Regions from separate parts of the Paenibacillus sp. FSL R5-0912 genome, predicted to be linked through region 2. Evidence: a T-box and tRNA genes for the amino acid it is inferred to sense, from the RefSeq annotation. Region 2 holds a T-box; the other holds one or more tRNA genes.
The links. The T-box of region 2 lies ahead of pheS (phenylalanine--tRNA ligase subunit alpha). A T-box ahead of a tRNA ligase gene usually reads a tRNA of that ligase, here a tRNA-Phe.
Positions count from the first base shown of each region.

Region 1: it encodes a tRNA-Phe, which carries the amino acid that the T-box ahead of pheS (phenylalanine--tRNA ligase subunit alpha) is inferred to sense. The anticodon was not compared.

Region 1 covers NZ_CP009282.1:6,718,235-6,732,618, reverse strand. The annotation lists gene R50912_RS28445 (DUF4097 family beta strand repeat-containing protein) at 1-163, shown strand, start outside; gene R50912_RS28440 (Fur family transcriptional regulator) at 289-720, shown strand; gene R50912_RS28435 (glycosyl hydrolase family 18 protein) at 900-2,621, shown strand; gene R50912_RS28430 (DUF2614 family zinc ribbon-containing protein) at 2,728-3,093, opposite strand; gene R50912_RS28425 (nucleotidyltransferase-like protein) at 3,225-4,100, shown strand; rRNA gene R50912_RS28420 (16S ribosomal RNA) at 4,533-6,090, shown strand; rRNA gene R50912_RS28415 (23S ribosomal RNA) at 6,479-9,407, shown strand; tRNA gene R50912_RS28410 (tRNA-Asn) at 9,471-9,546, shown strand; tRNA gene R50912_RS28405 (tRNA-Ser) at 9,550-9,639, shown strand; tRNA gene R50912_RS28400 (tRNA-Glu) at 9,670-9,744, shown strand; tRNA gene R50912_RS28395 (tRNA-Val) at 9,861-9,936, shown strand; tRNA gene R50912_RS28390 (tRNA-Met) at 9,971-10,047, shown strand; tRNA gene R50912_RS28385 (tRNA-Asp) at 10,052-10,129, shown strand; tRNA gene R50912_RS28380 (tRNA-Phe) at 10,149-10,224, shown strand; tRNA gene R50912_RS28375 (tRNA-Thr) at 10,245-10,320, shown strand; tRNA gene R50912_RS28370 (tRNA-Tyr) at 10,326-10,411, shown strand; tRNA gene R50912_RS28365 (tRNA-Trp) at 10,417-10,490, shown strand; tRNA gene R50912_RS28360 (tRNA-His) at 10,517-10,592, shown strand; tRNA gene R50912_RS28355 (tRNA-His) at 10,642-10,717, shown strand; tRNA gene R50912_RS28350 (tRNA-Gln) at 10,736-10,810, shown strand; tRNA gene R50912_RS28345 (tRNA-Gly) at 10,817-10,891, shown strand; tRNA gene R50912_RS28340 (tRNA-Cys) at 10,898-10,971, shown strand; tRNA gene R50912_RS28335 (tRNA-Leu) at 11,008-11,086, shown strand; partial or broken gene R50912_RS35380 (MFS transporter) at 11,241-11,531, opposite strand; gene R50912_RS36525 (hypothetical protein) at 11,452-11,679, opposite strand; gene R50912_RS28325 (TetR/AcrR family transcriptional regulator) at 11,848-12,426, opposite strand; gene R50912_RS28320 (carotenoid biosynthesis protein) at 12,583-13,542, shown strand; one part of gene R50912_RS28310 (IS3 family transposase) at 13,666-13,939, shown strand; one part of gene R50912_RS28310 (IS3 family transposase) at 13,939-14,384, shown strand, end outside.
Region 2 covers NZ_CP009282.1:2,128,382-2,142,765, reverse strand. The annotation lists gene R50912_RS08980 (cell division protein ZapA) at 1-1,007, opposite strand, end outside; gene pheT (phenylalanine--tRNA ligase subunit beta) at 1,204-3,648, opposite strand; gene pheS (phenylalanine--tRNA ligase subunit alpha) at 3,994-5,028, opposite strand; T-box leader at 5,088-5,375, opposite strand; gene R50912_RS08965 (hypothetical protein) at 5,648-8,299, shown strand; gene R50912_RS08960 (efflux RND transporter periplasmic adaptor subunit) at 8,362-9,870, shown strand; gene R50912_RS08955 (ABC transporter ATP-binding protein) at 9,867-10,568, shown strand; gene R50912_RS08950 (ABC transporter permease) at 10,565-11,737, shown strand; gene R50912_RS33195 (diguanylate cyclase domain-containing protein) at 12,303-13,907, shown strand; partial or broken gene R50912_RS08940 (alpha/beta hydrolase fold domain-containing protein) at 13,979-14,384, opposite strand, start outside.

The DNA of each region.
Region 1 (14,384 bases), 3.1 Mb from region 2:
TACGGGTAATTATACGGTGGAGGGCTCAAGCGGGTACGGGGATATTGTAACGGACCTGCCGGGACTTGTAATCGACAAAAAAAACCTCTCCGGCCAGAGCGGAACGGGTGAGTTCAAGCTTCGTGTGGATGGAAACAGCAATCTAAATGTGAGCAAATATTGAATTAAGTAATTTTTATTATATAATAATAAATATAATGTAAGGACTTCGTTGACAACATTGAAAGCCCGGTCTTACAATTACATTAGAGTTATTATTAAGTTGTATAATTAAAGGCGGTGGCATGGATGGGTAGTGGCGTACAGCATGCATTGGAGCAACTGAAGACAACCGGTGTCCGTATTACGCCTCAGCGTCATGCGATTCTTACGTACCTGATGGAAGCGATGAATCATCCTACGGCAGACGATATTTACCGAGCGCTTGAGCCTCAGTTTCCCAGTATGAGTGTGGCAACGGTGTATAACAATCTTAAGATGTTTATAGAAGCGGGTATGGTCCGCGAGCTGACCTACGGTGATAATTCCAGCCGTTTCGATGCCAATGTGTCTGATCATTATCATGTCATCTGCCAGGAATGCGGTAAGATTGAGGATTTCAGCTATTCTTCTCTCCATGAGGTAGAGGAGCGTGCCGAATTGGCTACAGGCTTTAAGATTCATGGATTACGTATGGAACTGTATGGTGTTTGCAAATGCTGCAACGAGAAGCAGCACTAAGATATGGAATTGCAGGCGTGTAGAATCCGAATGCGGATTGTACACGCTTTTTTCTATGGAGCTGTTACAAAAATACAAAGCTTCCAGCAGTTTGGCGCAACCAATAGGGCCGCGATGTCGTATACTTAACAGAAGTGCTATCTGATTATAAATTTATCATACTGTTTGGAGGATATATATTGGACAGAAGACAGAGACAAAGACGCGTCAAAAAGCGTGGAAGTCTTTTTCGCCGCTTATTGGGACTTGTCATTATAGCTGCCGCAGCCTTTTGGGTTGTTTATTATGTATTACCGAACCGTCAGCATCTGGATCCGGATTGGAAGGGGCTGGAGAAGCCTGTTTTTGTTAAGGGAGAGCTTACCGGATACTCAGCCTCAGGTACAGGGGACAGCCTGCTATTACCACTGCCGCTATTACAGGAATACGTAGATTCATCTATCCGTTACGAGGAAAAGAGCAAGTCTGTGATTCTGTCGACAGACAGCAGTCTTTTATATATGCAGGAGGATTCAACAGCAGCAAGTTTGAACAATGAGCCCCTGCAGCTTCGTCTTGCGCCTGAAGAGAAGGATGGGGTGACATATCTTCCGGCAGATACACTGGAGGACTTATATGGCTTTGAGGTAGACGAGGATAGCAGTACCGGTGCCGTTCTGTTAATGACTGCCGGCGAAACGGTGCCGTTAGGCAAAGTGAAGGGTAAGGAAGGCGGACGGACCAAAGCGCTCCGCAGCGGAGACTCCGTACATGCGCCAATCCTTGCTGATATGCCGCCGGGAGCCACAGTGAGAATCTGGAATTCAGACATCAAAGGCTGGCTGTATGTGCAGCTGGAGAGCGGATATACAGGCTTCGTCAAGGCGGACGATATTCTAGCAGACGGGAATAGGACAGTAGTGCAGCAGCCTGTGGCTCCTACCCGTGCCGAACGCAGCTGGAAAGGAAAGCCCGTTAATATGTTCTGGGAGGCAGTCTACGAACGCAAGCCGAATCCTGCGAAATTTGCTGATTTGCCAGGAATTAATGTGGTTAGTCCAACCTGGTTCAGCATTATCGATGTTAATGGTAATGTACGCAGCCAGGCTGACAGCGCCTATGTAGAGTGGGCTCACACCCAGGGCATGGAGGTATGGGGACTGCTCAGCAACAGCTTTGAGGCAGACCTGACTACGGAGGCACTATCCACGTATGACAGACGGATGAATACAATTGTGCAAATGCTGAAGTATGCGGATCTGTACAACCTGGACGGTATTAATATCGACTTTGAGAATGTATACACCAAGGACGGACCTAATGTAACCCAGTTCATGCGGGAACTGAAGCCCATGGCACAGAGCCGGAATCTGATTGTCTCTATTGATGTAACACCGAAATCAAACAGTGAAATGTGGTCCTTGTTCCTGGATCGCCGGGCGCTTGGAGCCGTGTCGGATTTCCTGATTGTGATGGCTTACGATGAGCATTGGGCGGCCAGTCCGGTTGCCGGTTCTGTAGCTTCCCTGCCGTGGGTGAGGAATTCTATAAGCCGGATTATTGAAGAGGATGAAGTGCCTGCCGAGAAGCTGATTCTGGGGGTGCCATTGTACACTCGTATCTGGACCGAGAAGACCGAGAAAGGTGAAAACAAAGTAAGTTCCAAGGCCGTCAGTATGAATGCGGTTCAGGAGATACTTGCCGAGAAGAAGCTGACACCGGTTCTTGATAAGGAAGCAGGACAGAATTATGTGGAATACAAAGAAGAGGGTGCTCTGCGCAAAATATGGATTGAGGATAAAGTTTCGCTGGCAGCCAGAGTCGATCTGGCGCAGTCCTTCGGCCTTGGCGGGGTAGCCTCATGGAATCGGAGCTTTGCCAATCCGGAAGCGTGGGAAGCACTCAAAGCGATTGTTGAATAATGCTTAGGGGGATTAAATATAAAACGGGTGTCGTCCAGTAGAGGACGACACCCGTTTTTGTTTGTATTCGGCAGGAGATTATTTCTGTAAAGACATATGAATTCGATTATTGCTTCAATTGCTGGACTTCAAGTTCTTCAGCGGTAATTGTGGCTTGTGCAGGGTCCATCGTGAGGATGGTGTGACAGAACATACAGCGGTCCGTTTTGCCAAGCATTTTGGTCAGCTTATGGCATTCGGGACATTCCACCTGGACAGCACTGGTTGAGAGCATGCCCGCCCAGAAGTAGATGGCCAGACTGGCCATCATGGAGATTAGACCAATGACGAGACCGATAGCAGCGACAACCTTGCCTGCAGACCCCCAGAATACAATGCCTGCGGTTCCCATAATCATAAGGCCCATACCCAGCATCGTAAGAAGCAGTCCCCATGTACGAAAAGCGTTGATTTTGGCCGATTTAAATTTCATGAGTATTATCTCCTAACTGAAATATAGTTCGGTTATCCAGGAGGAACTGACATGAATATGTAGAATATCATTTATGTAAAGAGAATTATAACTGACTGGATGCAAAATCGCCAAATTTGATGGAGGGAAGTATGGAACTGTCCAATTTGACCCTATTAAGTGGGGAGACATTTGATGAGAATGTTCTTGGAGCCGTTGCTTTGCGGCAAAGAGGCAATGATACATTTCAGAGCGCGCTGCTGCATGACTTTGATATGATGGTGCTCATGCTGCATGAGGAACAGGAGACAGAGCGAATTATAACCCACACCATTGCCGGGGACCGGCGGACGCAATCCGTGCATGTGGGTCTATCTGCTTTGGAACGCGCTGTGATGGCAGGGGACAATAATGAACTCCTTACCAGTTTAATGTCCGGTGAGGTGATCTGGGACCCTAAGGGAATATTGGCGGAGATGCGGAAGGAACTCATTCAGTTCCAAGGTCCGCTGAAAGAGCGGGTATTGTTTATGGAATTCTCCCGGTTCCTACATATGTATGTGAAGTCGAAACGTTACCTTGAAGCAGGCTGTACTATGGATGCTTATAACTGCGTGCTGATCGCTCTGTATCATTGGGCACGTATTGAAGTGAGCGAGGCCGGATATTTTCCGGAGCCCGCAGTGTGGGGACAGGTCAAAAATTTGAATTCTCCGGTTCATAAGTTATATGAAGAACTGACAGTAAGTACAGAAACGCTGGAGCAGAGAGTCGAACTGATTTTGCTGGCCTGCGAGTTTGCGTTAATGTCAAAAATGGCGGATTGTTGCGCCATGCTGCTCCATATCCTGAGCAGCCGCAAGGAGGCTTGGAGTATCAAGGAACTTCTGCAGCATTCAGGACTGAGCCAGCTCCAGGCAGAGCTACCGCTTGTTCTGCGCAAGCTTGTATCGCGTTCATTAATTAGAGAAATTACTTCTTGGGCTGTAGAGGCCGGGGACGGACATGCAATTCGGTATACCCTTTAGTTAGGTGGCTGTCCACGGACATGAATAGACCTATAATAGAAAAAGTAAGCAGGAGGATGGAGAGAGGTAGTGTACTCTCTTTTTTTATTTGTTCCTTGCTGCATGAGCGCAGATAATGAGGGGAATATTTAGGGTTGACTAGGACGCAACTTATGTGATAAATTATAACTCGTCCCTCTGACATAACGATGCGCTGCAAAGCAGTCGTAAATCAGCCAAAAAAAGAAATCAAAAAAAAGGTTGACTAAAACGAGGGCGCTGTGATATATTATAAAGGTCGCTGCTGAAACAAATAACGGCGACAAAAGATGAGACATTGATCTTTGAAAACTGAACAACGAGTGAGTGGGAGATCGCTTCGGCGAGATCCAAAAAAGAGAATGAAAATTCTCGTCAGATGTTTCAAAATGAGCAATCGCTCTTTCTAAAACCAATTTGGAGAGTTTGATCCTGGCTCAGGACGAACGCTGGCGGCATGCCTAATACATGCAAGTCGAGCGGAGTTCATTTGAAAGCTTGCTTTTAAATGAATTTAGCGGCGGACGGGTGAGTAACACGTAGGCAACCTGCCCTCAAGACTGGGATAACTACCGGAAACGGTAGCTAATACCGGATAATTTCTTTCCTCTCCTGAAGAGAGAATGAAAGGCGGAGCAATCTGCCACTTGGGGATGGGCCTGCGGCGCATTAGCTAGTTGGTGGGGTAACGGCTCACCAAGGCGACGATGCGTAGCCGACCTGAGAGGGTGAACGGCCACACTGGGACTGAGACACGGCCCAGACTCCTACGGGAGGCAGCAGTAGGGAATCTTCCGCAATGGGCGAAAGCCTGACGGAGCAATGCCGCGTGAGTGATGAAGGTTTTCGGATCGTAAAGCTCTGTTGCCAGGGAAGAACGTCCGGTAGAGTAACTGCTACCGGAGTGACGGTACCTGAGAAGAAAGCCCCGGCTAACTACGTGCCAGCAGCCGCGGTAATACGTAGGGGGCAAGCGTTGTCCGGAATTATTGGGCGTAAAGCGCGCGCAGGCGGTCATTTAAGTCTGGTGTTTAAACCTTGGGCTCAACCTGGGGTCGCACTGGAAACTGGGTGACTTGAGTACAGAAGAGGAAAGTGGAATTCCACGTGTAGCGGTGAAATGCGTAGATATGTGGAGGAACACCAGTGGCGAAGGCGACTTTCTGGGCTGTAACTGACGCTGAGGCGCGAAAGCGTGGGGAGCAAACAGGATTAGATACCCTGGTAGTCCACGCCGTAAACGATGAGTGCTAGGTGTTAGGGGTTTCGATACCCTTGGTGCCGAAGTTAACACAGTAAGCACTCCGCCTGGGGAGTACGGTCGCAAGACTGAAACTCAAAGGAATTGACGGGGACCCGCACAAGCAGTGGAGTATGTGGTTTAATTCGAAGCAACGCGAAGAACCTTACCAGGTCTTGACATCCCGATGAAAGCATTAGAGATAGTGCCCCTCTTCGGAGCATCGGAGACAGGTGGTGCATGGTTGTCGTCAGCTCGTGTCGTGAGATGTTGGGTTAAGTCCCGCAACGAGCGCAACCCTTGACTTTAGTTGCCAGCAGGTCGAGCTGGGCACTCTAGAGTGACTGCCGGTGACAAACCGGAGGAAGGTGGGGATGACGTCAAATCATCATGCCCCTTATGACCTGGGCTACACACGTACTACAATGGCCGGTACAACGGGAAGCGAAACCGCGAGGTGGAGCCAATCCCAGCAAAGCCGGTCTCAGTTCGGATTGCAGGCTGCAACTCGCCTGCATGAAGTCGGAATTGCTAGTAATCGCGGATCAGCATGCCGCGGTGAATACGTTCCCGGGTCTTGTACACACCGCCCGTCACACCACGAGAGTTTACAACACCCGAAGTCGGTGGGGTAACCCGCAAGGGAGCCAGCCGCCGAAGGTGGGGTAGATGATTGGGGTGAAGTCGTAACAAGGTAGCCGTATCGGAAGGTGCGGCTGGATCACCTCCTTTCTATGGAGAATCGTCACCTGCAACGGTGACATTCAAATCGGAAGCGTAAGCTTCCACAACGAACCTTAGGGTTCAAACACTCACTCGTTGGTCAGTTTTGAGAGCTCAAACTCTCATCTTTAAACTGTCTGAATTTTCGAACATCACAGTCGTGATTGTACCGAAATTTCAGCACCTTGATCCTTGAAAACTGGATACCGAAACGAATTTGCGTTTTAGAACATCTTTTAGCTGAAACTTGTGTAAGCAAGTTGAAATAGTTATTAGTCATGCTGAGCGATGGTTTTGGATTATGAGCGACTTTTGGCTTTAAACAGACTAGCGGACGGATTCATCCGGAAGCGCTGTTTAAAACAAGATGAGCGAATGAGCCAATACCGGAGCGATTGGTTAAGCTAATAAGAGCACACGGAGGATGCCTAGGCGCCAGGAGCCGACGAAGGACGTGGCGAACAACGAAACTGCCTCGGGGAGCTGTAAGCAAGCTTTGATCCGGGGGTGTCCGAATGGGGAAACCCAGCTGTGGTAATTCGCAGTTACTCGTATCTGAATACATAGGATACGCAGAGGCAGACCAGGGGAACTGAAACATCTAAGTACCCTGAGGAAGAGAAAACAATAGTGATTCCGTCAGTAGCGGCGAGCGAACGCGGAACAGCCTAAACCAAGGGGCTTGCCCCTTGGGGTTGTGGGACGTCTCACATGGAGTTACAAAGGAATATGGTAGGCGAAGAGGTCTGGAAAGGCCCGCGATAGAGGTAAAAGCCCTGTAGCCTAAACTGTGTTCTCTCCGAGACGGATCCCGAGTAGTGCGGGGCACGTGAAACCCCGTATGAATCCAGCAGGACCATCTGCTAAGGCTAAATACTACCTGGCGACCGATAGTGAAACAGTACCGTGAGGGAAAGGTGAAAAGCACCCCGGAAGGGGAGTGAAATAGAACCTGAAACCGTGTGCTTACAAAAAGTCAGAGCCCTATTACTGGGTGATGGCGTGCCTTTTGTAGAATGAACCGGCGAGTTACGTTTAACATGCAAGGTTAAGTCGAGAAGACGGAGCCGCAGCGAAAGCGAGTCTGAATAGGGCGAATGAGTATGTGGACGTAGACCCGAAACCGTGTGATCTACCCCTGTCCAGGGTGAAGGTGCGGTAACACGCACTGGAGGCCCGAACCCACGCATGTTGAAAAATGCGGGGATGAGGTGGGGGTAGCGGAGAAATTCCAATCGAACTCGGAGATAGCTGGTTCTCCCCGAAATAGCTTTAGGGCTAGCCTCGGTGAATGGAGTGGTGGAGGTAGAGCACTGATTGGGTGCGGGGCCCGCAAGGGTTACCAAGCTCAGTCAAACTCCGAATGCCATTAACTTCTTGCCGGGAGTCAGACAGTGAGTGCTAAGATCCATTGTCAAAAGGGAAACAGCCCAGACCATCAGCTAAGGTCCCCAAGTGTGTGTTAAGTGGGAAAGGATGTGGAGTTGCACAGACAACCAGGATGTTGGCTTAGAAGCAGCCACCATTGAAAGAGTGCGTAATAGCTCACTGGTCGAGTGACTCTGCGCCGAAAATGTAACGGGGCTAAACACACCACCGAAGCTATGGCTAGATGCTTTGCATCTGGGGTAGGGGAGCGTTGTATGTAGGTTGAAGGTGTACCGTAAGGAGCGCTGGACAGCATACAAGTGAGAATGCCGGTATGAGTAACGAAAAGATCAGTGAGAATCTGATCCGCCGAAAGCCCAAGGTTTCCTGAGGAAGGCTCGTCCGCTCAGGGTAAGTCGGGACCTAAGGCGAGGCCGAAAGGCGTAGTCGAAGGACAACAGTTTGAAATTACTGTACCACCGTAATCCGCTATGAGCGATGGGGTGACGCAGGAGGGTAGTGACGCGGACTGATGGATGTGTCCGTCTAAGCAGTGAGGCTGATGTGTAGGCAAATCCGCACATCATTAAGGCTGGGCTGTGATGGGGAGCGAAAATTGTAGTAGCGAAGGTCATGATCTCACACTGCCAAGAAAAGCCTCTAGCCAGGAGAAGGTGCCCGTACCGCAAACCGACACAGGTAGGCGAGAAGAGAATTCTAAGGCGCGCGGAAGAACTCTCGTTAAGGAACTCGGCAAAATGACCTCGTAACTTCGGGAGAAGAGGTGCCTCGGTAGGGTGAATAGCCCGAGGGGGCCGCAGTGAAAAGGCCCAAGCGACTGTTTAGCAAAAACACAGGTCTGTGCGAAGCCGCAAGGCGAAGTATACGGGCTGACGCCTGCCCGGTGCTGGAAGGTTAAGGGGAGTGGTTAGGGGCAACCCGAAGCTGTGAACCGAAGCCCCAGTAAACGGCGGCCGTAACTATAACGGTCCTAAGGTAGCGAAATTCCTTGTCAGGTAAATTCTGACCCGCACGAATGGCGTAACGACTTGGGCGCTGTCTCAACGAGAGATCCGGTGAAATTTTAATACCTGTGAAGATGCAGGTTACCCGCGACAAGACGGAAAGACCCCATGGAGCTTTACTGCAGCTTGATATTGAATTTGGGTACGATCTGTACAGGATAGGTGGGAGCCGGTGAGGCAGGAGCGCAAGCTTCTGCGGAGGCGCCGTTGGGATACCACCCTGATCGTATCTAGGTTCTAACCTGGTACCCTAAGCGGGTACGGGGACCGTGTCAGGCGGGCAGTTTGACTGGGGCGGTCGCCTCCTAAAGAGTAACGGAGGCGTTCAAAGGTTCCCTCAGAATGGTTGGAAATCATTCGCAGAGTGCAAAGGCATAAGGGAGCTTGACTGCGAGACCTACAAGTCGAGCAGGGACGAAAGTCGGACTTAGTGATCCGGTGGTACCGCATGGAAGGGCCATCGCTCAACGGATAAAAGCTACCCTGGGGATAACAGGCTTATCTCCCCCAAGAGTCCACATCGACGGGGAGGTTTGGCACCTCGATGTCGGCTCATCGCATCCTGGGGCTGAAGTAGGTCCCAAGGGTTGGGCTGTTCGCCCATTAAAGCGGTACGCGAGCTGGGTTCAGAACGTCGTGAGACAGTTCGGTCCCTATCTGTCGTGGGCGCAGGAAATTTGAGAGGAGCTGTCCTTAGTACGAGAGGACCGGGATGGACGTACCGCTGGTGCATCAGTTGTTCCGCCAGGAGCATGGCTGAGTAGCTACGTACGGACGGGATAAGCGCTGAAAGCATCTAAGCGTGAAGCCCCCCTCAAGATGAGATTTCCCAACTAGTAAGACCCCTTGAAGACGACGAGGTAGATAGGTTGGAGGTGGAAGTGCAGCAATGCATGGAGCTGACCAATACTAATCGGTCGAGGGCTTATCCAAATTTCTTAGAGCGCAGATTCGTTTCGGATTCAGTTTTCAGGCGATCAAGCTTGATATGTATATTCCCTGATAGCTCAGTTGGTAGAGCACTCGACTGTTAATCGAGTTGTCACAGGTTCGAGTCCTGTTCGGGGAGCCATTTGGAGAGGTGTCCGAGTTTGGCCGAAGGAGCACGATTGGAAATCGTGTAGGCGCCACAAGCGTCTCGAGGGTTCGAATCCCTCTCTCTCCGTAGCTTTACTTTACAAGTAGTTAACAGCATGGCTCGTTGGTCAAGGGGTTAAGACACCTCCCTTTCACGGAGGTAACATGGGTTCGAATCCCATACGAGTCACCAATTTCTTCTTCGATTAATGGGATGAGAATTCCCTGGGTTCGTTGAAGCATAGGCATCGTAAGGAATACATCGCAATCTCGTAACGGAGTGGAGAGTATCTCATACGAGTCATATATGGAGGCTTAGCTCAGCTGGGAGAGCATCTGCCTTACAAGCAGAGGGTCGGGGGTTCGAACCCCTCAGCCTCCACCATCTATCTTTTAATAGAATAGATCTTTAACATTGACGCGGGGTGGAGCAGCCCGGTAGCTCGTCGGGCTCATAACCCGAAGGCCGCAGGTTCAAATCCTGCCCCCGCAACCAATTTGGAACCGTGGTGTAGTTGGCCTAACATGCCTGCCTGTCACGCAGGAGATCGCGGGTTCGAATCCCGTCGGTTCCGCCATCTTTATGAAAAAATGTTCGGCTCGGTAGCTCAGTCGGTAGAGCAAAGGACTGAAAATCCTTGTGTCGGGGGTTCGATTCCCTCCCGCGCCACCATATTTCTTACAACTTAATACGCCGGTGTAGCTCAATTGGTAGAGCAACTGACTTGTAATCAGTAGGTTGGGGGTTCAAGTCCTCTCGCCGGCACCATCCTCGGAGGCTTAGCGAAGTGGCCAAACGCATCAGACTGTAAATCTGCTCACGTACGTGTTCGGTGGTTCGAATCCATCAGCCTCCACCATTTTTAGGGGCATAGTTTAAAGGTAGAACAACGGTCTCCAAAACCGTTGGTGTGGGTTCAATTCCTGCTGCCCCTGCCAAGTAATATCCTATAAAATTTAATATGGCGATCGTGGCGAAGTGGTTAACGCACCGGATTGTGGTTCCGGCATTCGTGGGTTCGAGACCCATCGGTCGCCCCATTTCTTTTATAAGAGTTATAAGGCATTGCAATTAAATAAGCTTCATATGGCGACTGTGGCGAAGGGGTTAACGCACCGGATTGTGGTTCCGGCATTCGTGGGTTCGAGACCCATCAGTCGCCCCATTTTATTAAATCAAATGTTGGGGATTAGCCAAGCGGTAAGGCAACGGACTTTGACTCCGTCATTCATAGGTTCGATTCCTATATCCCCAGCCATTATATGCGGACGTGGCTCAGCGGTAGAGCATCGCCTTGCCAAGGCGAGGGTCGCGGGTTCGATTCCCGTCGTCCGCTCCATTTTTTGGTGCCATAGCCAAGTGGTAAGGCAAAGCTCTGCAAAAGCTTTATCCCCAGTTCAAATCTGGGTGGCACCTCCATTTTATTTTAGAATCAATTGTAAATAATATGTATATGCCGGCGTGGCGGAATGGCAGACGCGCTCGACTCAAAATCGAGTGGGAAACCGTGGAGGTTCGAGTCCTCTCGCCGGTATCTGCTAAAAGAGTTCATCAGAGATATTCTCTGGTGGGCTCTTTTTTCTTTTTATTTGAGCTGTATTCTCTTACTCCAGTTATGCGTAGAACTATCAAGATCCAGGCAATCTTTATCAGAACCAACAAATTGATTTCTAGCCGCACCTAGACCAACGATACCTCATGCCTGCCCCCACAGCTAAGGGAACACTAATACCGGAAGCTACCGCCCCGCATAGATTCAGGGAAACAGAATATCCCACTGTCCATAGTACCCATTTGCTGCGGAAACTCCCGTTTGATCAGGCTCGGAAGTAATACATTACATAGGGGAATAGCAAACCTCAGAATTGCAGTTCCAACATACAAGGTCACTCCGCCCGATTACGACTGAACAGCAATGGTCCCACCGATGTGAGGGGAGCACGCAAATTCGCTGCGATAAAAATAATTCCTACGATCATGAACCAGAGTGTCGCTTGCTTGCGAATACCGGTTCTGGAGACGGACAGCTTCCTCAGCTTTATGACCATCCTGATTGGCAATGGCTTGATAAATCAGGTCATAGGAGTCGAGATAAAAGCCGCATCTTTGCTTCGTTTCCAAAACCATGTTCTGACCTCCAGGCTCTCGAACTTATCGGTATGCTGAATCACTTTTCTTATTACTGACCCCAAAATACTGGAGGAGCAGACATAAGTCCCATCCCCTTGCCTGGTCTTCAGCAGAAGAGCAGAGAAGCGGCCCTCAAAAATGAGCGTCCGCTTCATTTTAAATAATTTATAATTCTTCGGAATAAAATGCTTTGGATACTGCCTCTGTGGCTTTATCAATAAAAGCTGCAACTTTACTGGGGCTTTCCTTCAAACCACTACTCACCCACTTTTTTATAATGGCTATACTGCCATGAGCGGCAAACGTATACCAAGACTCAAATAATTGTGGATCAAAATATTTTAATTCCTGCTTCCATCGCTCAATGGTTAAATCGTGACTGATATAAAGGATTCTTTCTAATAATTCTTTATCGCCATGCTCTGAGAACAGAACCTCACAAATCGTTTTATTCGCTTTTATATATTTACATAATTCATAAGATAGCTTTTCAGGAGTTTTAACGTCAGAAGAATTAATCCCAAGTTGCTTAATTTCTTCGTAAAGATCATTCTCGATCGTTGAAAGAAGCTCAAACTGATTAGCATAGTGTGAATAAAAGGTGTTGCGATTAATGTTTGCTTCGCTGCAAATGTCGGTCACTGTAACTTTATTGATAGACCGTTCTGTCAAAAGCTTCAACAAGCTTTCTTTTATAACCATTTTTGTATATCTCACTCTGTGATCTGCTTTTTTGTCTGCCATAATATCCTCCCCATATAAAATAAAAAATGAACAAAACTAATGTGATTTGTATGATAACTAACATAATTCAAACGAACAGCCTGTTGTTTTACTAACATGGTGATATTATAATTTATTTGAACGTTCGATTCAAATTAAATTAAATGGAGGTAAAATATGGGAGATATAACTGTAGTCCCTGTATGGATTATTCAAGATATTATGGTATTAATTGCTGCTGTTCTAATGGTTTTCTATATCCTTGATAAGGAAGAACATCCTAAAACGGTTCTAATGCAATTTATAGGTTTTGTGTTTTTTTACGCAGCTGTTTTTGAAATTACTGCGTCATCTCTTGGGGAAGGTTTCTACGCCTATGGGCGGAGTATTTTAATGTTATTTAATATACCTATTACTGTCCCTATAATTGAGTTTCTGATCATTTATTCAACTTTGCGTGTTCTAAAGTCTGTAAATATACCGTCCTGGACTAAACCCTTTATTACGGGATTAAGCGCTATGGTGTTTGACTTTTCATTGGATCCGGTGGCCGTTAAACAGATATTTCAGACCATGGAAGGAAGCATTGCAAGATGGACGTATTATCCGCTGGCCGGTGAACCTCAAATCTATGGGGAACCTGTGATGAATTTTACAGGATGGATTTATATAGCGGGATATTGGACAGTCTTTATTCTAATTGGTGAATGGTGGCATAAAAAGAAAGGCTACAGTAAATCCGTTGGTTACATTTATCCGTTTCTGGCGGCAATTGCGTCATTGGCTTGTATGTTCTCACCTTTATCTAACTTCTTTAATTATATGGGGCCGTTCTTCGAAAGAACCTCAAATATGCAATGGGTGAATTTGATTGCACTTTCTGTAATTACAATCGGAGTTTTAGCATTAGCTTTCCTAAAGTTCTGGGACCGGAAGGTGAATTATTCAATCACTCCCAAAAAAGATTTTCCGATCATGTTTACGTTCTTGGGGTTCCCCCTGGTTAATACTATATTTTGCCTTATAGGAGGCTACACGGAAGTACTGTGGTTGGTCGTTCTAGCTCAGATAGTATTAATGTTTGCCTGGATTGGAATTTATATGATGGGTAAAAAGGCAAGCCCAATTGCGAGGTAGTTAAAAAAAACACCGCCTGGCTTTAGACGGGACTGACCCCATAACGTGAGACAAATCAAAACACCTACAAGAAAATGAAACCCTGTCGTAAGATAGGGAGATAATCTTGGAGGTGTTTTTGCGTTGGCAACGAGAGTGAGTTACCCGGTAGAAATCAAAATGAAAGCCATTGAGATGAGGTTGGCAGGAGTTCCGGTCAGAGAGGTTATGGAGGAGCTAGGGATACGGAATAACACACAGTTAAAGACATGGATGAGGTGGTATCGAAAAGGCGAAGTGCATCGTCTGGAGCAGCCCGTGGGCAAACAGTACAGCTACGGAAAAGGTCCAGAACACTCTACGGAGCTGGAAAGAGTAAAGGCGGAGAATCGTTTCTTAAAGCAGCAACTAGACGTGCTAAAAAAGTACAGGGAACTGGAAAGGAGGTGGAACCGCAAGTCGTTATTACCTGGATCGAGTCCATTCGAGAAGAAGTAACGGTGAAAGAGGCTTGCGCATGGCTTGGGATTGCAAGAGCCACATACTACCGCTGGAAAGCCGCAGTAGAAACCGAGCCTTCAGAGTCTATAGCGGAGAAGATAAGGCAGCTTTGCGTACAGCATAAATTCCGATATGGGTACCGGAAAATCACCGCACTCCTTCGGGCAGAAGAACCCATAAACCACAAACGAGTTCAACAGATTATGCAGCGTGAAGGGCTACAATGCCGTGTAAGGAGGAAGAAACGTAAGGCCCCGGGGCAGCCAGCACATCCAGCAGAAAATCTGCTGAAGCGGCAATTTCATGCAGAGGGGCATCTGCAAAAGCTCGTCACGGACATTACCTATTTACCGTTTGGAGGG
Region 2 (14,384 bases):
GTCAGGCGCGCATCGCGCTCGCCCTTGAGCCCGGCTTCCGCCGCGCGCAGCCGGGACTGCAGCTGCCCGGTTCCGCCGCGCAGCTCAGCAAGCTGCTTCTCCAGCTCCTGAAGCTGCTGCTTGTGCCTGTGCTCCTGCGTCCCCTGGGATTGCCGCAGCTCCTTATTCTTGGCAAGCTCCTTCTCAAGCGCTTCGCGCTCTCCGCTGAGCTCACTGGTGAGCGTCGCCTTGGTATCGGCGAGCTCCTTGCTCCAGGTGGTACGGATCTCAACAATCTCACTGCCCATAGACTCCCGGGTCTGGATCAGCTCCTGCTCCAGACCTGCCAACGTCTCCGCTTTCTCCCGGGTCAGTGTCTCCCGGAGCTGCTCCAGCTCCTGCAGATGAGCAGCCTTCAGCTCTTCAAGCTGCTGCAGCCGTAACGCTTCAGCCGCTTCCAGCTCCTGTCTTGCAGCTTCGCGGCTTGCAGCCTGCTCTGCTTCGTAAGTCTCCCGCAGCGCTTTGAGCTCTGCTTCGCGCGCCTGCAGTGCATCTGTCAGCTGCCCGCGGCTGGAAGCAGCAGCCTGCTTCTCTTCCTCCAGCAGCTGTGCGTGCATCTGACGCTCCTGCTCCTGCAGGTCCAGATGCCTTGCGCGTTCTTCTTCCACGGCGGCAATCAGCCGTGCCGCTTCTTCCTTGGCGGCCGCTTCAAGCTTCTCGTATTCTTCCTGCCGTTCGCGCTGCGCCTCCTGAAGGCGTGACACCTCCACGCGCAGCTCGGTACGTTCACCGGTCAGCATATTCAATTCATTCTTGAAATCCTGAACCTGGATAGCCTGCTCTGCCATATGTACAGCTGCAAGCACCGCGATCCGCGGGGTATCCAGTCTGGAATGTGATTTGGATATTGCACGCATATGCTCATCGACATAACGGGCAACCTGCTTCATATATTCAGTGCTGCTTCCGACAAGTTTATAGGAAGTTCCGTATATCTCCACGGCGACACGAGTCCGGTCCATAGCCACAGTTGTGCCCTCCTTTGTATGTGTGCGGATTCTAAGCTGATTTCCTTACTGCTATTGTAGCGTTATTCCTTAACCTTTGGCAAAAAAACGTGTTCATTTCATAGATTTAAACCGGACTCTGTACTTCACAAGGGTACAGCAAAGCCGCAGCGAATCGGTTTCTAAATGGATTCGCTGCGGCTTTGCACAATTCCTGCTATTTTCTTAATTCTGCGCCAAAAGTTTGCTCCAGAGCAGAAACGACTCTGTCATGCACTTCCACAACCTCTTCATCGGTAAGTGTACGGTCCGTATGACGGTACAGCAGCGAGAGGGCTACGCTCTTCTTTCCAGCTTCCATTTTGCCGCCGGTGTAGACATCGAACACTTGCACATTCTGCAGCAGTGTTCCGCCATGTTCACGGATGGAAGCTATCAGGTGCCCTGCAGGAACCTCTGCGTCTACTACTACCGCAATATCCCGTTCCATCCCAGGGAAGCGGTGAAGCTCACTGTACTGTAATTGGGCGCGCGCCGCATCATAGAGCGGCTGCAGCAGCACTTCAGCTACAAAAGTATCCTCCAGATCCATCTGTCGCTGAAGCTCCGGATGCAGCTGTCCGATGGTACCGATCTTATCACGGCCTTCAGCCTGCAGCAGGTAGACGGAAGCAGAGCGTCCCGGATGGTAGCCTTCAGGAGCATCCCCTTCATAGATTATGCGGTCCGTAAGGCCAAGATGGGCAAATACAGTTTCAAGCGCACCCTTAAGATCGAAGAAATCTACAGGCTCAGCCGCTACATTCCACTGCTTGGCAGCACGTGTGCCGCTCAGCAGCAGTCCAAGTACCGGCAGCTCGTTCGGCTGGCGGGTAAGCACTTCTTCATCGGTGAAGAAGACATTGCCGATTTCGAACAGCGCCAGATCGCCTTGACGGCGGTTAGTGTTATAGAGGGCAATGTCCAGCAGCTGCGGCAGCAGGCTGGTACGCAGCACGCTGCGTTCCTCACTCATCGGCATCGCCAGCTTCACGGAGAGCTTGCCGTCCGCAAGTGCCGGGAAGAGCTTGCTCTGTTCCGGCTGGATGAAGGAATACCCCATAACCTCCTGATACCCGCCAAGGGCCAGCAGGCGGCGGAGCTCACGGCGCAGGAACTGCTCTCTGGTGAGTGCCCCCGGTGTAGTAGTTCCTTCAATAAGGGTTGTCGGGATGTTGTCATATCCGTACAGGCGGGCAATCTCTTCAATGAGATCCACATCATAGCTGATGTCGCCGCGCCGCGTGGGAACCTGAACTTCGATGATTCCCTGGGCAGCATCACCGCACTTGAAGTGCAGACGGCCGAATAGGGTCTTCACTTCCAGCAAAGACAGCTCGGTACCCAGATATTGATTCAGCTTCTCCAGCGACAGGGTCAGTACTTTCTCCTCAGTAGAGACACTGCCTGCCTCAACAATACCTTCATGCACAGAGCCGCCGGCATAGCGGGCGATCAGGGCAGCCGCACGGTTAAGTGCAGGAATGACGGCATTCGGATCGACTTCCTTCTCGAAGCGCTGGGAAGCTTCAGAACGCAGACCCAGCTGACGCGAGGTCTTGCGTACAGTCCCGCCGTCGAATTTGGCGGATTCCAATACGATATTGACGGTATTTGCTGTAACCTCAGTCGATAATCCGCCCATAACGCCAGCCAGGCCGATAGCTCCTGACCCGTCAGCGATGACAAGCATCTGCGGCTCCAGCTTGCGCTCCTGGCCGTCAAGTGTTGTCAGCAGCTCACCTTCATGAGCGAACCGTACACCAATCGTTCCGCCTGCCAGCTGATCGCCGTCAAACGCATGCAGCGGCTGTCCGTATTCCAGCATTACGTAGTTGGTGATATCGACGATATTATTGATCGGGCGTACCCCGGCCGCCATCAAGCGGTTCTGAATCCAGAGCGGGGATGGAGCTGTCTTCACTCCGGCAATATAACGCACAGCATAATGGCTGCAGTATTCTTCATTTTCAATATTGACAGTGATGGAATCCGCTGCCCGTCCGCCTGCTTCCACAAGCTCTGCCGCTGGATCTGCCAGTTGCAGGTCACGGCCCAGAATTGCGCTCACTTCATAAGCAGCACCGATCATGCTCAGACAGTCGGAGCGGTTAGGCGTCAGGTCGAAATCCAGGATTTCATCGTTCAGGCCAAGCACCTTGAGGATATCCTGGCCGACTTCTATATTCTCAGGCAATACGAGAATACCTTCCTGCAGCTCTTTGGGCAGCAGCTTGTCGTTCAGCCCCAGCTCTTTGGCCGAGCAGATCATCCCCTGCGACAGCACGCCGCGCAGCTTAGCTTTCTTGATTTCCAGTCCGGGCAGCTTAGCGCCAACCAGTGCGACCGGAACCTTCTGTCCCGCTGCGACATTCTTGGCACCGCAGACAATCTGCAGATCCTCGCCCTGTCCGGCATCCACGATGCAGATGTTCAGCTTGTCGGCGTCCGGATGCTTCTCTTTGGATTTCACATAGCCGGTTACGATTCCGGAAATCCCTTTGTTACGGCGTTCAACTCCGTCAATCTCAATGCCGGCGGTAGTGATTTTGTCCGCAAGTTCATCAGCGGTCACCCCGTCCAGCGATATATAATCAGCCAGCCAGGCGGTTGATACTTTCATTTTCGCACACTCCTTTTGTTTCAGATGTATTTATCTCTCCATGCCGGCCTATGCTTGGCGCGCGGGAGCGGATCTAAAACAAGCCACGATGCCAACTTCGTTCTATTAAAATTCCTGTAAAGCAGTGTTCCTACAGAGAATATTTGGACTTCCGGCCGCTGTTGTCCCCAGATTTCTTTATTTATACCGCTCTTCGCGGTTGAAATCCGGTGACAAAGGCGGACGCTGACGCTCCTACAGTTCCAAAATCCCCCTCCGGTCCTTCTATTACAGTCATTTCTATAGAACAGCCGTCATCGGCTTGCCAGTATCCAATCCCACGCACCCCGCACACCCGCCAAATCTCTAAATCCCCTTGAACTGCTTCACAAAACCCATATCATTCGTGTAGAAGTAGCGGATGTCATCGATTCCGTATTTCAGCATCGCGATCCGTTCCGCACCCATACCGAATGCGAAGCCGCTGTAAACTTCAGGGTCGTATCCGCCCATCCGCAGCACATTCGGGTGAACCATACCTGCACCAAGGATCTCCAGCCATCCACTCTGCTTGCAGAGACGGCAGCCTTCGCCGCCGCATTTGAAGCAGCTTACATCCACCTCAACGCTCGGCTCGGTGAACGGGAAGAAGCTCGGACGCAGGCGGATGCCGGCCGTAGGACCGAACATCTCTTTCATGAACTGCTGCAGTGTCCCCTTCAGGTCGCTCATCCGGATATTACGGCCGATGACCAGACCTTCAATCTGATGGAACTGGAAGGAATGGGTCGCATCGTCATCATCGCGGCGGAACACTTTGCCCGGACAGATGATTTTGACCGGAGCTTCGCCATTCATAGCCTGCATGGTGCGGACCTGCACCGGAGAAGTCTGTGTGCGCATCAGAATGTCTTCCGTTATATAGAAGGAATCCTGCATATCACGGGCCGGATGGTTCTTCGGCAGGTTAAGGGCTTCGAAGTTGAAGTAGTCTGTCTCCACTTCCGGTCCTTCTTCAATCTGGAAGCCCATCCCGATGAAAATATCCTCGATATCCTGGATCACCCGGCTCAGCGGGTGAACTCCGCCCTGCGGCAGGCCGCGGCCCGGCAATGTAACATCAACCTTCTCCGCATTCAGACGGTTCTGTGTTTCCTGCTGCTGGAAGAGCTCCTGCTTCGCGCCGATGACCTCTTCAATGGCACTGCGTACCAGGTTGGCCACTTGGCCGATCACCGGACGTTCCTCTGCGCTGAGCCCGCCCATACCGCGCAGAACTTCAGTAAGCTCACCTTTTTTACCAAGGTATTTCACGCGCACATCATTCAGAATCTGCGGATCGGTTACCTCCTGCAGCTTCGCCAATGCCTCGGCCTTCAATGCTTCCAATTTCTCTTTCATGCCTTGTACTGCCCCCTTAAATCTCGTATTGTTCAACAAAAAAAGGCCTTTCCTCCCGGTAAAGGGACGAAAAGACCGTGGTACCACCCTTGTTAGACGGCTGCAGCGCTTCCCTTAAGAGCAATATTCCCTCTTTCGGTGCGGTGGAGACCTGTCTCACTTTAACAGAAATAACGGTCTGCGGCCGGTATCCCCTACTGTCTCCCTCAAGGCGAACCTGAGTGGAATTCAGGGAACTGCTCCGGAGTGAACTTCGGCAGCTCTGCTCTCTTAGAAACGCTCTCAATCTGCGGCGCTTCCTCCCTGTAAGCCAGGCACTGCGTACTTTTCTCCATCAATGCATTTATGCGGATTGTGTCAAATACACTCGATCTTCCAGTTCAGAAGATATGTCTATTTATTATATGCAAAAACAGCGCTTTTGACAAGTTGCACAATTTTAGGTTAATTTTTATCTTCCTTTAAGCTTCCTTTAAGCTTCAGCACCGTTTGAAGGGCTTTTTTTCAGCAGACGTTCAGCCGGATTTGATATTTTCCCTATTGAGAAAAGCCTAGCTGTCCTTATTTTGAATGCGGCAGCTTTGGGATCGTATCGGCTTTTATACAGGGAGGGAATTTCATGCTTAAACGAAGAAAGGCATTTGTCCTGCTGTTACTCAGTACATTTGCTGCAAGTCAACTCGCGGGGATCGCGGGAACCACGGCGTTTGCTGCCCCGGCCAGTACAGCCACTGCCAAAACAGCGGCCACAGTAACGGAAGTCTCCACACTCACCGGTCTCAGCGCGATTAAGCTCGGCACTACGCTTAGTGTGAAGCTGAGCCATGTAGGCATTCAGAGCCAAACCGGAGGTAATATTCTCACCTATACACTCACTTATACTAACAATGCTGGCAGTAGCGTCAATCTGGTGAACTATTTCTCCAAGATTGTGACTACCGGCGGCAGCATCATCAAGGGAATCCCCGTCACCGCAGACAGCACTACCAAGAAGATAGCTGCGAAGCAGAGCACCAGCATTACATATTATGCGAATATCGGAACAGCCGCCTCGGTCAAAGGGCTTAAAGTCAACATGTACGGCTGGAACTTCAGCTCCGATAATTATGAACAGCGTATAGGTACTTTTACCGTTCCGTCTAACTATTCGCTGTCCGCCCTTAAGGGTGAGATCCGCAAAGTTGAACTAAGCAGCATTCCGGTCAACACCAAAGCTGAATCTGTGCAAATCTATAAATATAACGGCAAGGTCTATGCCAAGGTTGGACTGAGCTTAACAAATCTGGGCACCAAGGTGCTTACAGACCCGGGCTACAGCCTGTACCTGAAATCCTCGGGCGGCTCTACCTTCACGCTCACGCTGGATGACAGCAGCTCTGAATACAAGATTCAGCCTCAGGAGAAGAAGACGCTCTACTATATGACTGAGATTCCCTCCTACATGAACGTCACCAAGATGACGCTGCAGATCGCCAAGCTGGATGAAGGGCTGAAGCTCTATCTTCCGGTCTCCTCCTATTCCCTTCCTGCTGCGGGTACAGCTGATTTCACCGTGGCGGCTGGCTATACCAAGAAGATCTCCATCAACAGCAATATTGTAGACATGAAGCTCGCGGACGCAAGTGTGCATGCAGACAATGGCAACGCCGTGTGGAGTTATCAGCTCACCCTTAAAAATGCCGGCACCAAAGCAGTGACTTTACCTGCGTATGAGCTTGCTGTCAAATCCGCTGAAGGCTATACCTTCCCGGTAACAACGACTGCGTTCAGCTCCCTTACCTTGAAGCCGCTGGAAGAGAAACTGATTGAACTAACCGCCAGCGTTCCGCTTGAACTGGGTCAGGATACGCTCGAACTGCAAATGGTTGCCCCTGCGGGCAGCAGCACCAGTACCACCACAAGTAGCACCAGCAGCACCAGCAGCAACGGCAGCAGTGAGAGCAGCAGCAGTTCAAGTAAAGTAATACTGCCTGTAGCCTATTTCAAAATCCCTTATTCCCTTTCAGGCAATACTCACATTTCTACAGAGAACAGCATTACCAACAGCTACGGCACCTTCGGCGTCACACTGAATTCCCTGCAGCGTCTGCCATGGGGCAGCGAAGATATCGTACAGGCTAAGGTCAGCATCAGCAACCATTCCTCCAAAACAATTACTCTGCCTGCACTTACCGGTGTGCTGAAAGTGGATCAGACGGATTTGAGCTCGTCCTCGCAGCTGTACACGGAGAGTACCGGCACGGTTCTGGCGCCTGGAGCCAGCATGCAGGTCTCGGTGCTTGCCCGCGTGCCCTATACGCTTGATTTCAGCCAGGCCCAGATTATTCTGCAAGAGATTTCCGGCACCAGCACTACCCAGTTCCTCTCCCTTGGCACTACGGACGGGCTTAGCAGCGGTATTACGCCTTTGGCTGCAGGTGAATCGTTCAAGATTACTTCGACCGGTAAAAAAGCCAGCGTGAAGGAACGTTCAACCCTTGTATACAGCGGAACCAGCAATAACCTCATATACAGTGAAGTAGAAATGAACAGTGAAGAAACCCGGCAGACTGATCTCTCCCGGCTGTATGGACAATTCAAAACCGCAGACGGACAGTATTTCGAGGCAACTGCGGTCCAGTCGGAGAGTTCCACGAGTCCGGCAGGCAAGACCCTGGTTACCTTCTGGGCTAACATACCGGCTGCCGTTGACACAAACGGCCTTCAGCTGTATATCAGCCAGGGGATTGCAGACGGTAAGCTGACTTCAGCCGGAACTGCGGCTACAGCTTATGTGAATACATCAGCACTGACACTGGCTCCTGTGGTGCCTGCACCTGCTTCCAACCTGACTTCTGTATCCCTGTATCCTTACACACTGGCCATTTCAAATTCCACAGGCACTATTACATCAGGCACCACCAGTCTTGCATTGGCGTTTAACTACAATCTCTCGCGGGATACAACTTACCAGATGGGAGCATTCGACCATAAGCTGATTCTGCACATCACTGACCCGTATGGACAATATTTCGAGAAAACGCTGTCCCTTGGAACGGATTTGGCAGTAGGAACTTATGGCTCCTACACAACGACCATTACCAACTCACTGTTCAAGAACTTAAGCGGAGGCACTTACAAGCTCACTCTGTACGACGAATTCCAAGGCCAGCGGAGAGAGCTTGGCGGACAGGTCTACTCCATCGATGTTGTGACCAAAGCAGCTTCAACTACGGATACCGGCACTACAGCGGCCGCAGGTAATGGAAGCACCGAAGCAAGCGGTTCTTAAGATTCTCAGGTACACCTATTACATCAGGGCCTTATATTATTTGAGTAAGATGGAGGATCGGAATGAAAAAGAAGAAGAAAATGATTATCGCCTCAGCCGTTGTTGTTATTGCTATTGCAGGAATTCTGGGCTATGTATTGTGGCCGGATCAGAACCCGCAGGTCAATGCCGCTCCAATGAATACTTCTATGGTGACCAAGGGAAATATCCTCGTCGGTGTCTCCGGCTCCGGCTCAGTTTCGGCAATCAACAGTGAGAGCATCCGCACCAAAGAAGCCGGTGAAGTGGATACAGTCATGGTTAAAAAAGGCGATGTCGTCAAAAAAGGCGATGTGCTGATCACCTTTGTGGCGGGCGATTTCGACGACAAGCTGAAGGAAGCCAACAAATCGCTGGAGAACCTCAAAACAGAGCTTACGAACAAGCAGGAAAACTACAAAACGATCGCGATGAATAATGCTACAGATGAAGAGCTGGAATCGGCAAAAACAGCCATTGATAAAGCCAAAAGCGATATTGTAGATCAACAGGATTCCATTGCTGCCATCTATGAGGATATGGTTCCGCCAGATCCGTTAACGGCTCCTATCGACGGAACGATTACAGCTGTAAATATTACGGACGGCGAACAGGCTCAGAATGGTACAGAGCTGTTCACCATGACTGACTACGTTAATTTGAGCGTAACGGTACAGGTGGATGAACTGGATATTCCTCAGATCAAACTGGATCAGGTGTCAACGATTACGCTGGATGCGCTTGAGGATAAAGAGTTTGCCGGCAAGGTTATTGATATCGCCAAGGAAGGAACCTCCTCAAACGGCGTCTCCCTGTTCAATGTCACAGTAGGCTTGAATGACTCTAAGGGAGTACTGGTCGGCATGTCCGCAGAAGTCGCGATTACCATTGAAGAGAAAAATGATATTCTGACCGTGCCGATCGAGGCGGTATCCGAAGTGAACGGCAAATATTACGTGAATGTGCCTGTGACCGAAGGCGGGGAATCCGCGGCAACGGACAGCGGTGCGGCAAGCAGTCAGGCTCCGAGCGGCGGTGCGGTGGGCGGCCAGATTCCTAGCTCTGATGCGGCAGGCGGTCAGGCTCCGAGCGGTGATGCGGTGGGCGGCCAGATTCCTAGCGGTGATGCGGCAGGCGGTCAGGCTCCGAGCGGTGATGCGGGTGGCGGCCCACCTAGCGGTGAATGGCAAGGCCGAGAAGGTCAGACAGGCGTCCGGGGCATGCGCAGCGGCGGTTACGGCGGCGGTGAATTCCCGGGCGGCGTATCCGGCGGCAGAACCGCAGCAAGCTCAGCATCCGGCCAGAAACGGGTTGCCGTTGAGGTAGGTATTCATAACGAGAGCAATATCGAAATCGTGAGCGGCTTAAATGAAGGGGATGAAGTGATCATTCCAACTGTGATCTCTACAGGCAACACCTCCACCCAGCAGACACAGATGCAAGGCGGTATGGGCGGCAGCTTCGGCGGCGGAATGACCGGCGGCTTCACTGGCGGCGGCGCTGGCGGCGGAATGACGGGCGGCGGCTTCTCCGGAGGCGGTGGCGGACGATGAGCACCTCCGAACCGTTAATCCGGGTTCAGAACATGCAGCACAGCTATACAATGGCCGGAGAATCAATGGTGATCCTCAAGGACCTGACCTTCAACATCGAATACGGTGAGTTTGTTGCGATCATCGGACCCTCAGGCTCGGGCAAGTCGACCCTGATGAACATGCTGGGGTGCCTGGATGTCGCGAATGAGGGTAATTATTTCCTGGACGGCCAGGAAATCCGCAAGCTGTCCGACAACAAGCTGGCCCAGATCCGCAATGAGAAAATCGGCTTTATCTTTCAAAACTTCAATCTGCTGCCGAAATTATCGGCAGTAGAGAATGTGGAGCTGCCCCTTATCTACCGGGGAATGTCTCACCGGGAACGCCGAGAGATTGCCCGCAATGCTCTGGTCAGTGTGGGTCTGGAGAGCAGAATTGATCATCTTCCGTCCGAGCTGTCGGGGGGCCAGCAGCAGCGTGTGGCAATCGCCCGCGCCCTTGCCGGCACCCCTCCTATCCTGCTTGCCGATGAACCGACTGGTGCGCTTGATTCCAAGACGGGCAAGGAAGTTCTGGAGATGATCAAAGCGCTTAATGAACAGGGACATACCATTATTCTAATCACGCATGACCTCGAAATCGCCGAGCAGGCCAAACGGATCATCCGCATTCAGGACGGGGATCTCGTGGAGGATCGGAAGGTGTCCCACTCATGATGCTGTATCAGAGCATGAAAATGGCTTTTAAAAGTATTCTCAGCAGTAAAATCAGAGCCTTCCTCACGATGCTGGGCATCATTATCGGTGTATCCTCCGTAATCGCCCTAGTCTCGGTAGGCCAGGGAACGACTTCGCAGATTACGGAATCCTTAAGCTCTCTTGGAACCAACCAGCTGACGGTTAACATTATGGGACGCGGGGCGACGACTTCCTTAACCTACGAGGAAGCTCTGGCACTTGGAGAGATTGAAGGGGTGGAGAATGTATCTCCTGTAATCACGGGGAATGTTACCGCCAAGAATGGGACCGAGAACGTTTCAGTATCCGTTGAAGGGATAACACCTGCCTATGAGGAGGTCCAGGATTTCCATGTGCAAGCCGGACGGTTTCTGCTGGAGATTGATACAGAGTACCGTCAAAAGGTAGCCTTGATCGGAACAGATACGGCTGAAGATCTGTTCGGCACGGATGACCCTGTAGGTCAAAAGGTACAGCTCAATGGAAGCAGCTTCAAGATCGTCGGTCTGCTGGAGAGCAAAGGCTCAACCAGCGGCGGCTCCAGCGACGAGAAGATTCTGATTCCTATCTCAACCGCTGAACGGTTTCTGCAGAGTAAGGGAGTCCGCTCCATTACGATCACAACTACTTCCAACGATAATGTGGAGGATGTGAAAACCGAGCTGGAGTCTACTCTCGATGCCAAATTCAGCGGTGCGGAGAACTCCTACTCTGTCTTCGATTCTCAGGAAATGCTGGAAACGGTGAACGAGACCAGTGATACGCTCTCTATGGCACTTGGCGGCATTGCCGGTATATCCCTGTTCGTCGGCGGCATAGGAATCATGAATATAATGATTGTCTCCGTTAACGAGCGGACGCGGGAGATCGGAATCCGCAAAGCGATCGGGGCCAAAAAAATCAACATCATGATGCAGTTCATGATTGAGTCTGTAGTCTTAAGCGGAACAGGGGGCCTGATCGGAGTCGGGCTGGGGCTTGGTGCCAGCTGGGCCGTGGGGAAATATACAACCATGAATGTGGCGACATCCTGGAACATGGTCCTGATCTCCTTCACATTCTCCCTGATCATCGGGGTTGTCTTCGGAATGATCCCGGCTAACAAGGCAGCCAGAATGCGGCCAATCTACGCGCTGCGAACCGAGTAGCCTTCCTGTATTAACGAGCCTGGTTATATCATATTTACTCTATCCGTCCGTCTCAGATTGGTTGAGGCTGGCGGATTTTCCTGTTTCATCCACCCTTTCCGGGTAAACTAAGCCGTTTCAGCAAAATTAACTTTTAATTAATCCCGGGAGGGGTATCGTTTGCAATAAATGTGGGTAATAGGTCTCAAGGGTAGAATACTTATAGTAGTTAGTTATACATATATCTTCGTAAAAGTAGCACGTCATATGTCTCAAGCAATTTCCTTCCCGGTTTCCCGGTTCGCTTGACGACCCGTAGATCCGGCAGCAGGAGATGATGAGGCTTATTATTTTTTTCAGCAATTGCTCTCTATGAAGGTAGTCCTATATACTGGTGAAAAGAAACCGCGGTTAAACCGGGATTTTTTCTTTCATTTCCCTCCTTCTTCCCCTGCTTTTAGGACTCGCTAACATAATCTCTCTTTATCTGCCAGCAAACAGCCATTTGCCGCATAAGGATAAGTTCCGCATGCACCCAAGGTACACCAATGAGATTCGTAAAGTTCTATGCGGGGAGAGGATGACAGTGGCAGTTTTTTCCGAGATCACAAGTACACGCAGATTAATCCTATTATTCACCTCCATCTCCGTAATTCTGGTTGGCATCAGTGTTGCCTCCCTGTTATATCTGAATTATACGATGAATAAACTATCGGATTCCTTATACAGTGATGTATACCAGAACTCCGAGCTTGTGCTGAATGCCGACCGTGATCTGCATCAGTCTGCCATCGCGCTCCAGACTTCCCTCAGCGGCAATATAACGGATGCGCAGCGCAGTGTGCTCTCTCAGGAGTTCGAGGACAATAATGCCCAGGCGCAGCAGCGGGTCAGCACTGCCCGTTATAATCTGGATTCTGTAGAGAGTCCATACAGTGGAATGAAGCAGAGTGAGCTGCTGCTGGATGAGCTGGGAAGCGAGCTGGAGCAGTTCGAGACCTCACTTAAGCTCTGGAAGGATAACGGAAGGGGACTGATCTCGCAGCGGGTCCAGAGTGATTGGAACCCTGCGGCCTACTCCCCGCTGGCCGTACATACCCAGCTCACCGAGGTAAGGGGGACGCTGGATACCGCCGAGGATCTGATCGACAGCTATGCCCGGCAGGTTATTCTAGAGTTCAAGAATCTGAAAAGCTCGCTGTTCGCCGTCTATTCAGTATTCCTGTTCCTGCTTGTCCTGGTTATCATTTATCTCTGCCGCAGACTCATATCATTGCAGAATGAAATGCTGGAAGAGAAATCACTATACCAGCTGATCGGCGAAACCATGTCCGATTTCATTATTTTGACCGATCACAATGGCCTGATCCTGTACGCATCCCCATCTCATTCAAGTGTACTTGGGTATGTTCCAAGCAAGGGCGCCCCTCTCTCCAATTATATCCGCGAAGCCGAGATTTCCTGGGCCAAGCTGAAGAGTGTAGTTCAGGCTTCACCGCGGATTTCCGAGCTGCGTATGCGTTCGGCAGAAGGGCACTGGGTATGGCTCGAGACCAAAGTCACACCTATTCCGGGAAGCCGGGCTTTCCCTGCACAATTCATGCTGGTATCGCGTGAGATTACCCAGCGCAAGCAATATGAGGAACGGCTGCACAAGCTGGCCTTCTATGATCATTTGACTGCCATTCCCAACCGGGCCCATTTCAAAATGTACATGGAAAATCTGATTAACCAGCCGGAGGAGCGCCGGCAGGAGATTGCCGTAGCCCTGCTGGATTGCGACCGGTTCAAGCAGCTGAATGATACGCTGGGGCATCTGGCAGGGGATGAATTCCTGCAGTTGCTCTCACGGGAGCTGCAGCAGACCGTTAAGGGCTCAGGCCAGGCGTTCCGCATCGGCGGTGATGAATTTGCGGTGGTGTTGCACCGGTTCACAAGTCCGGAAATGCTCGATGAAATGCTGGCGCGTCTGCTCCAGCTGTTCAATAAATCCTGGTCGGTCAACAAAGGCTCCAGCTTCCATACTTCTGCCAGCATTGGTGTAGCCCTCTATCCGCAGCATGGCAGCAGCATCAATGATCTGCTCCGCGCCGCTGATCTGGCCATGTACCGCTCCAAGAATCATGGCGGCAATGAGGCCAATCTGTACAGCGAGAATGTGGATGAAGAATACACTCGCCAGCCGAAATAGCCTAAGCCATTCAGATAGAGGGGGCGCATTCCTTAGCGAATGCGCCCCCTCTATCTGTTATGCTGAAGAAATCAGCTGTTCATTTGTATTTTGTATAAGGCATGTTTTAAAGCCGTGCAATATTCTTTCACAACTCTTTGGCTGATCTCCGCAGAAGGAAAGTATTCTTCAAACCCATGAAAACATCCGGGGTACAAATGAAATTCAGTCGGCACACCCGCCTGCGTGAGCCTTAACACATACTGAATGGTTTCATCGCGAAACGGATCTAAGTCACCGACGCAGGTGTATGTGGGCGGAAGTCCTGACAAATCGTCTGCCCGTGCCGGAGCGGCATACGGGGATTCTTGGCCTTGTTCTCCTAAGTACATTTCCCAAGCCAATTGGCTTTTGGCTCTGTTCCATACTCTGTCATCTGTTATTTCGTTACTGGACCTTGTAAGGAGCTGATCGTCAAGCATCGGATAGAGGGGCATT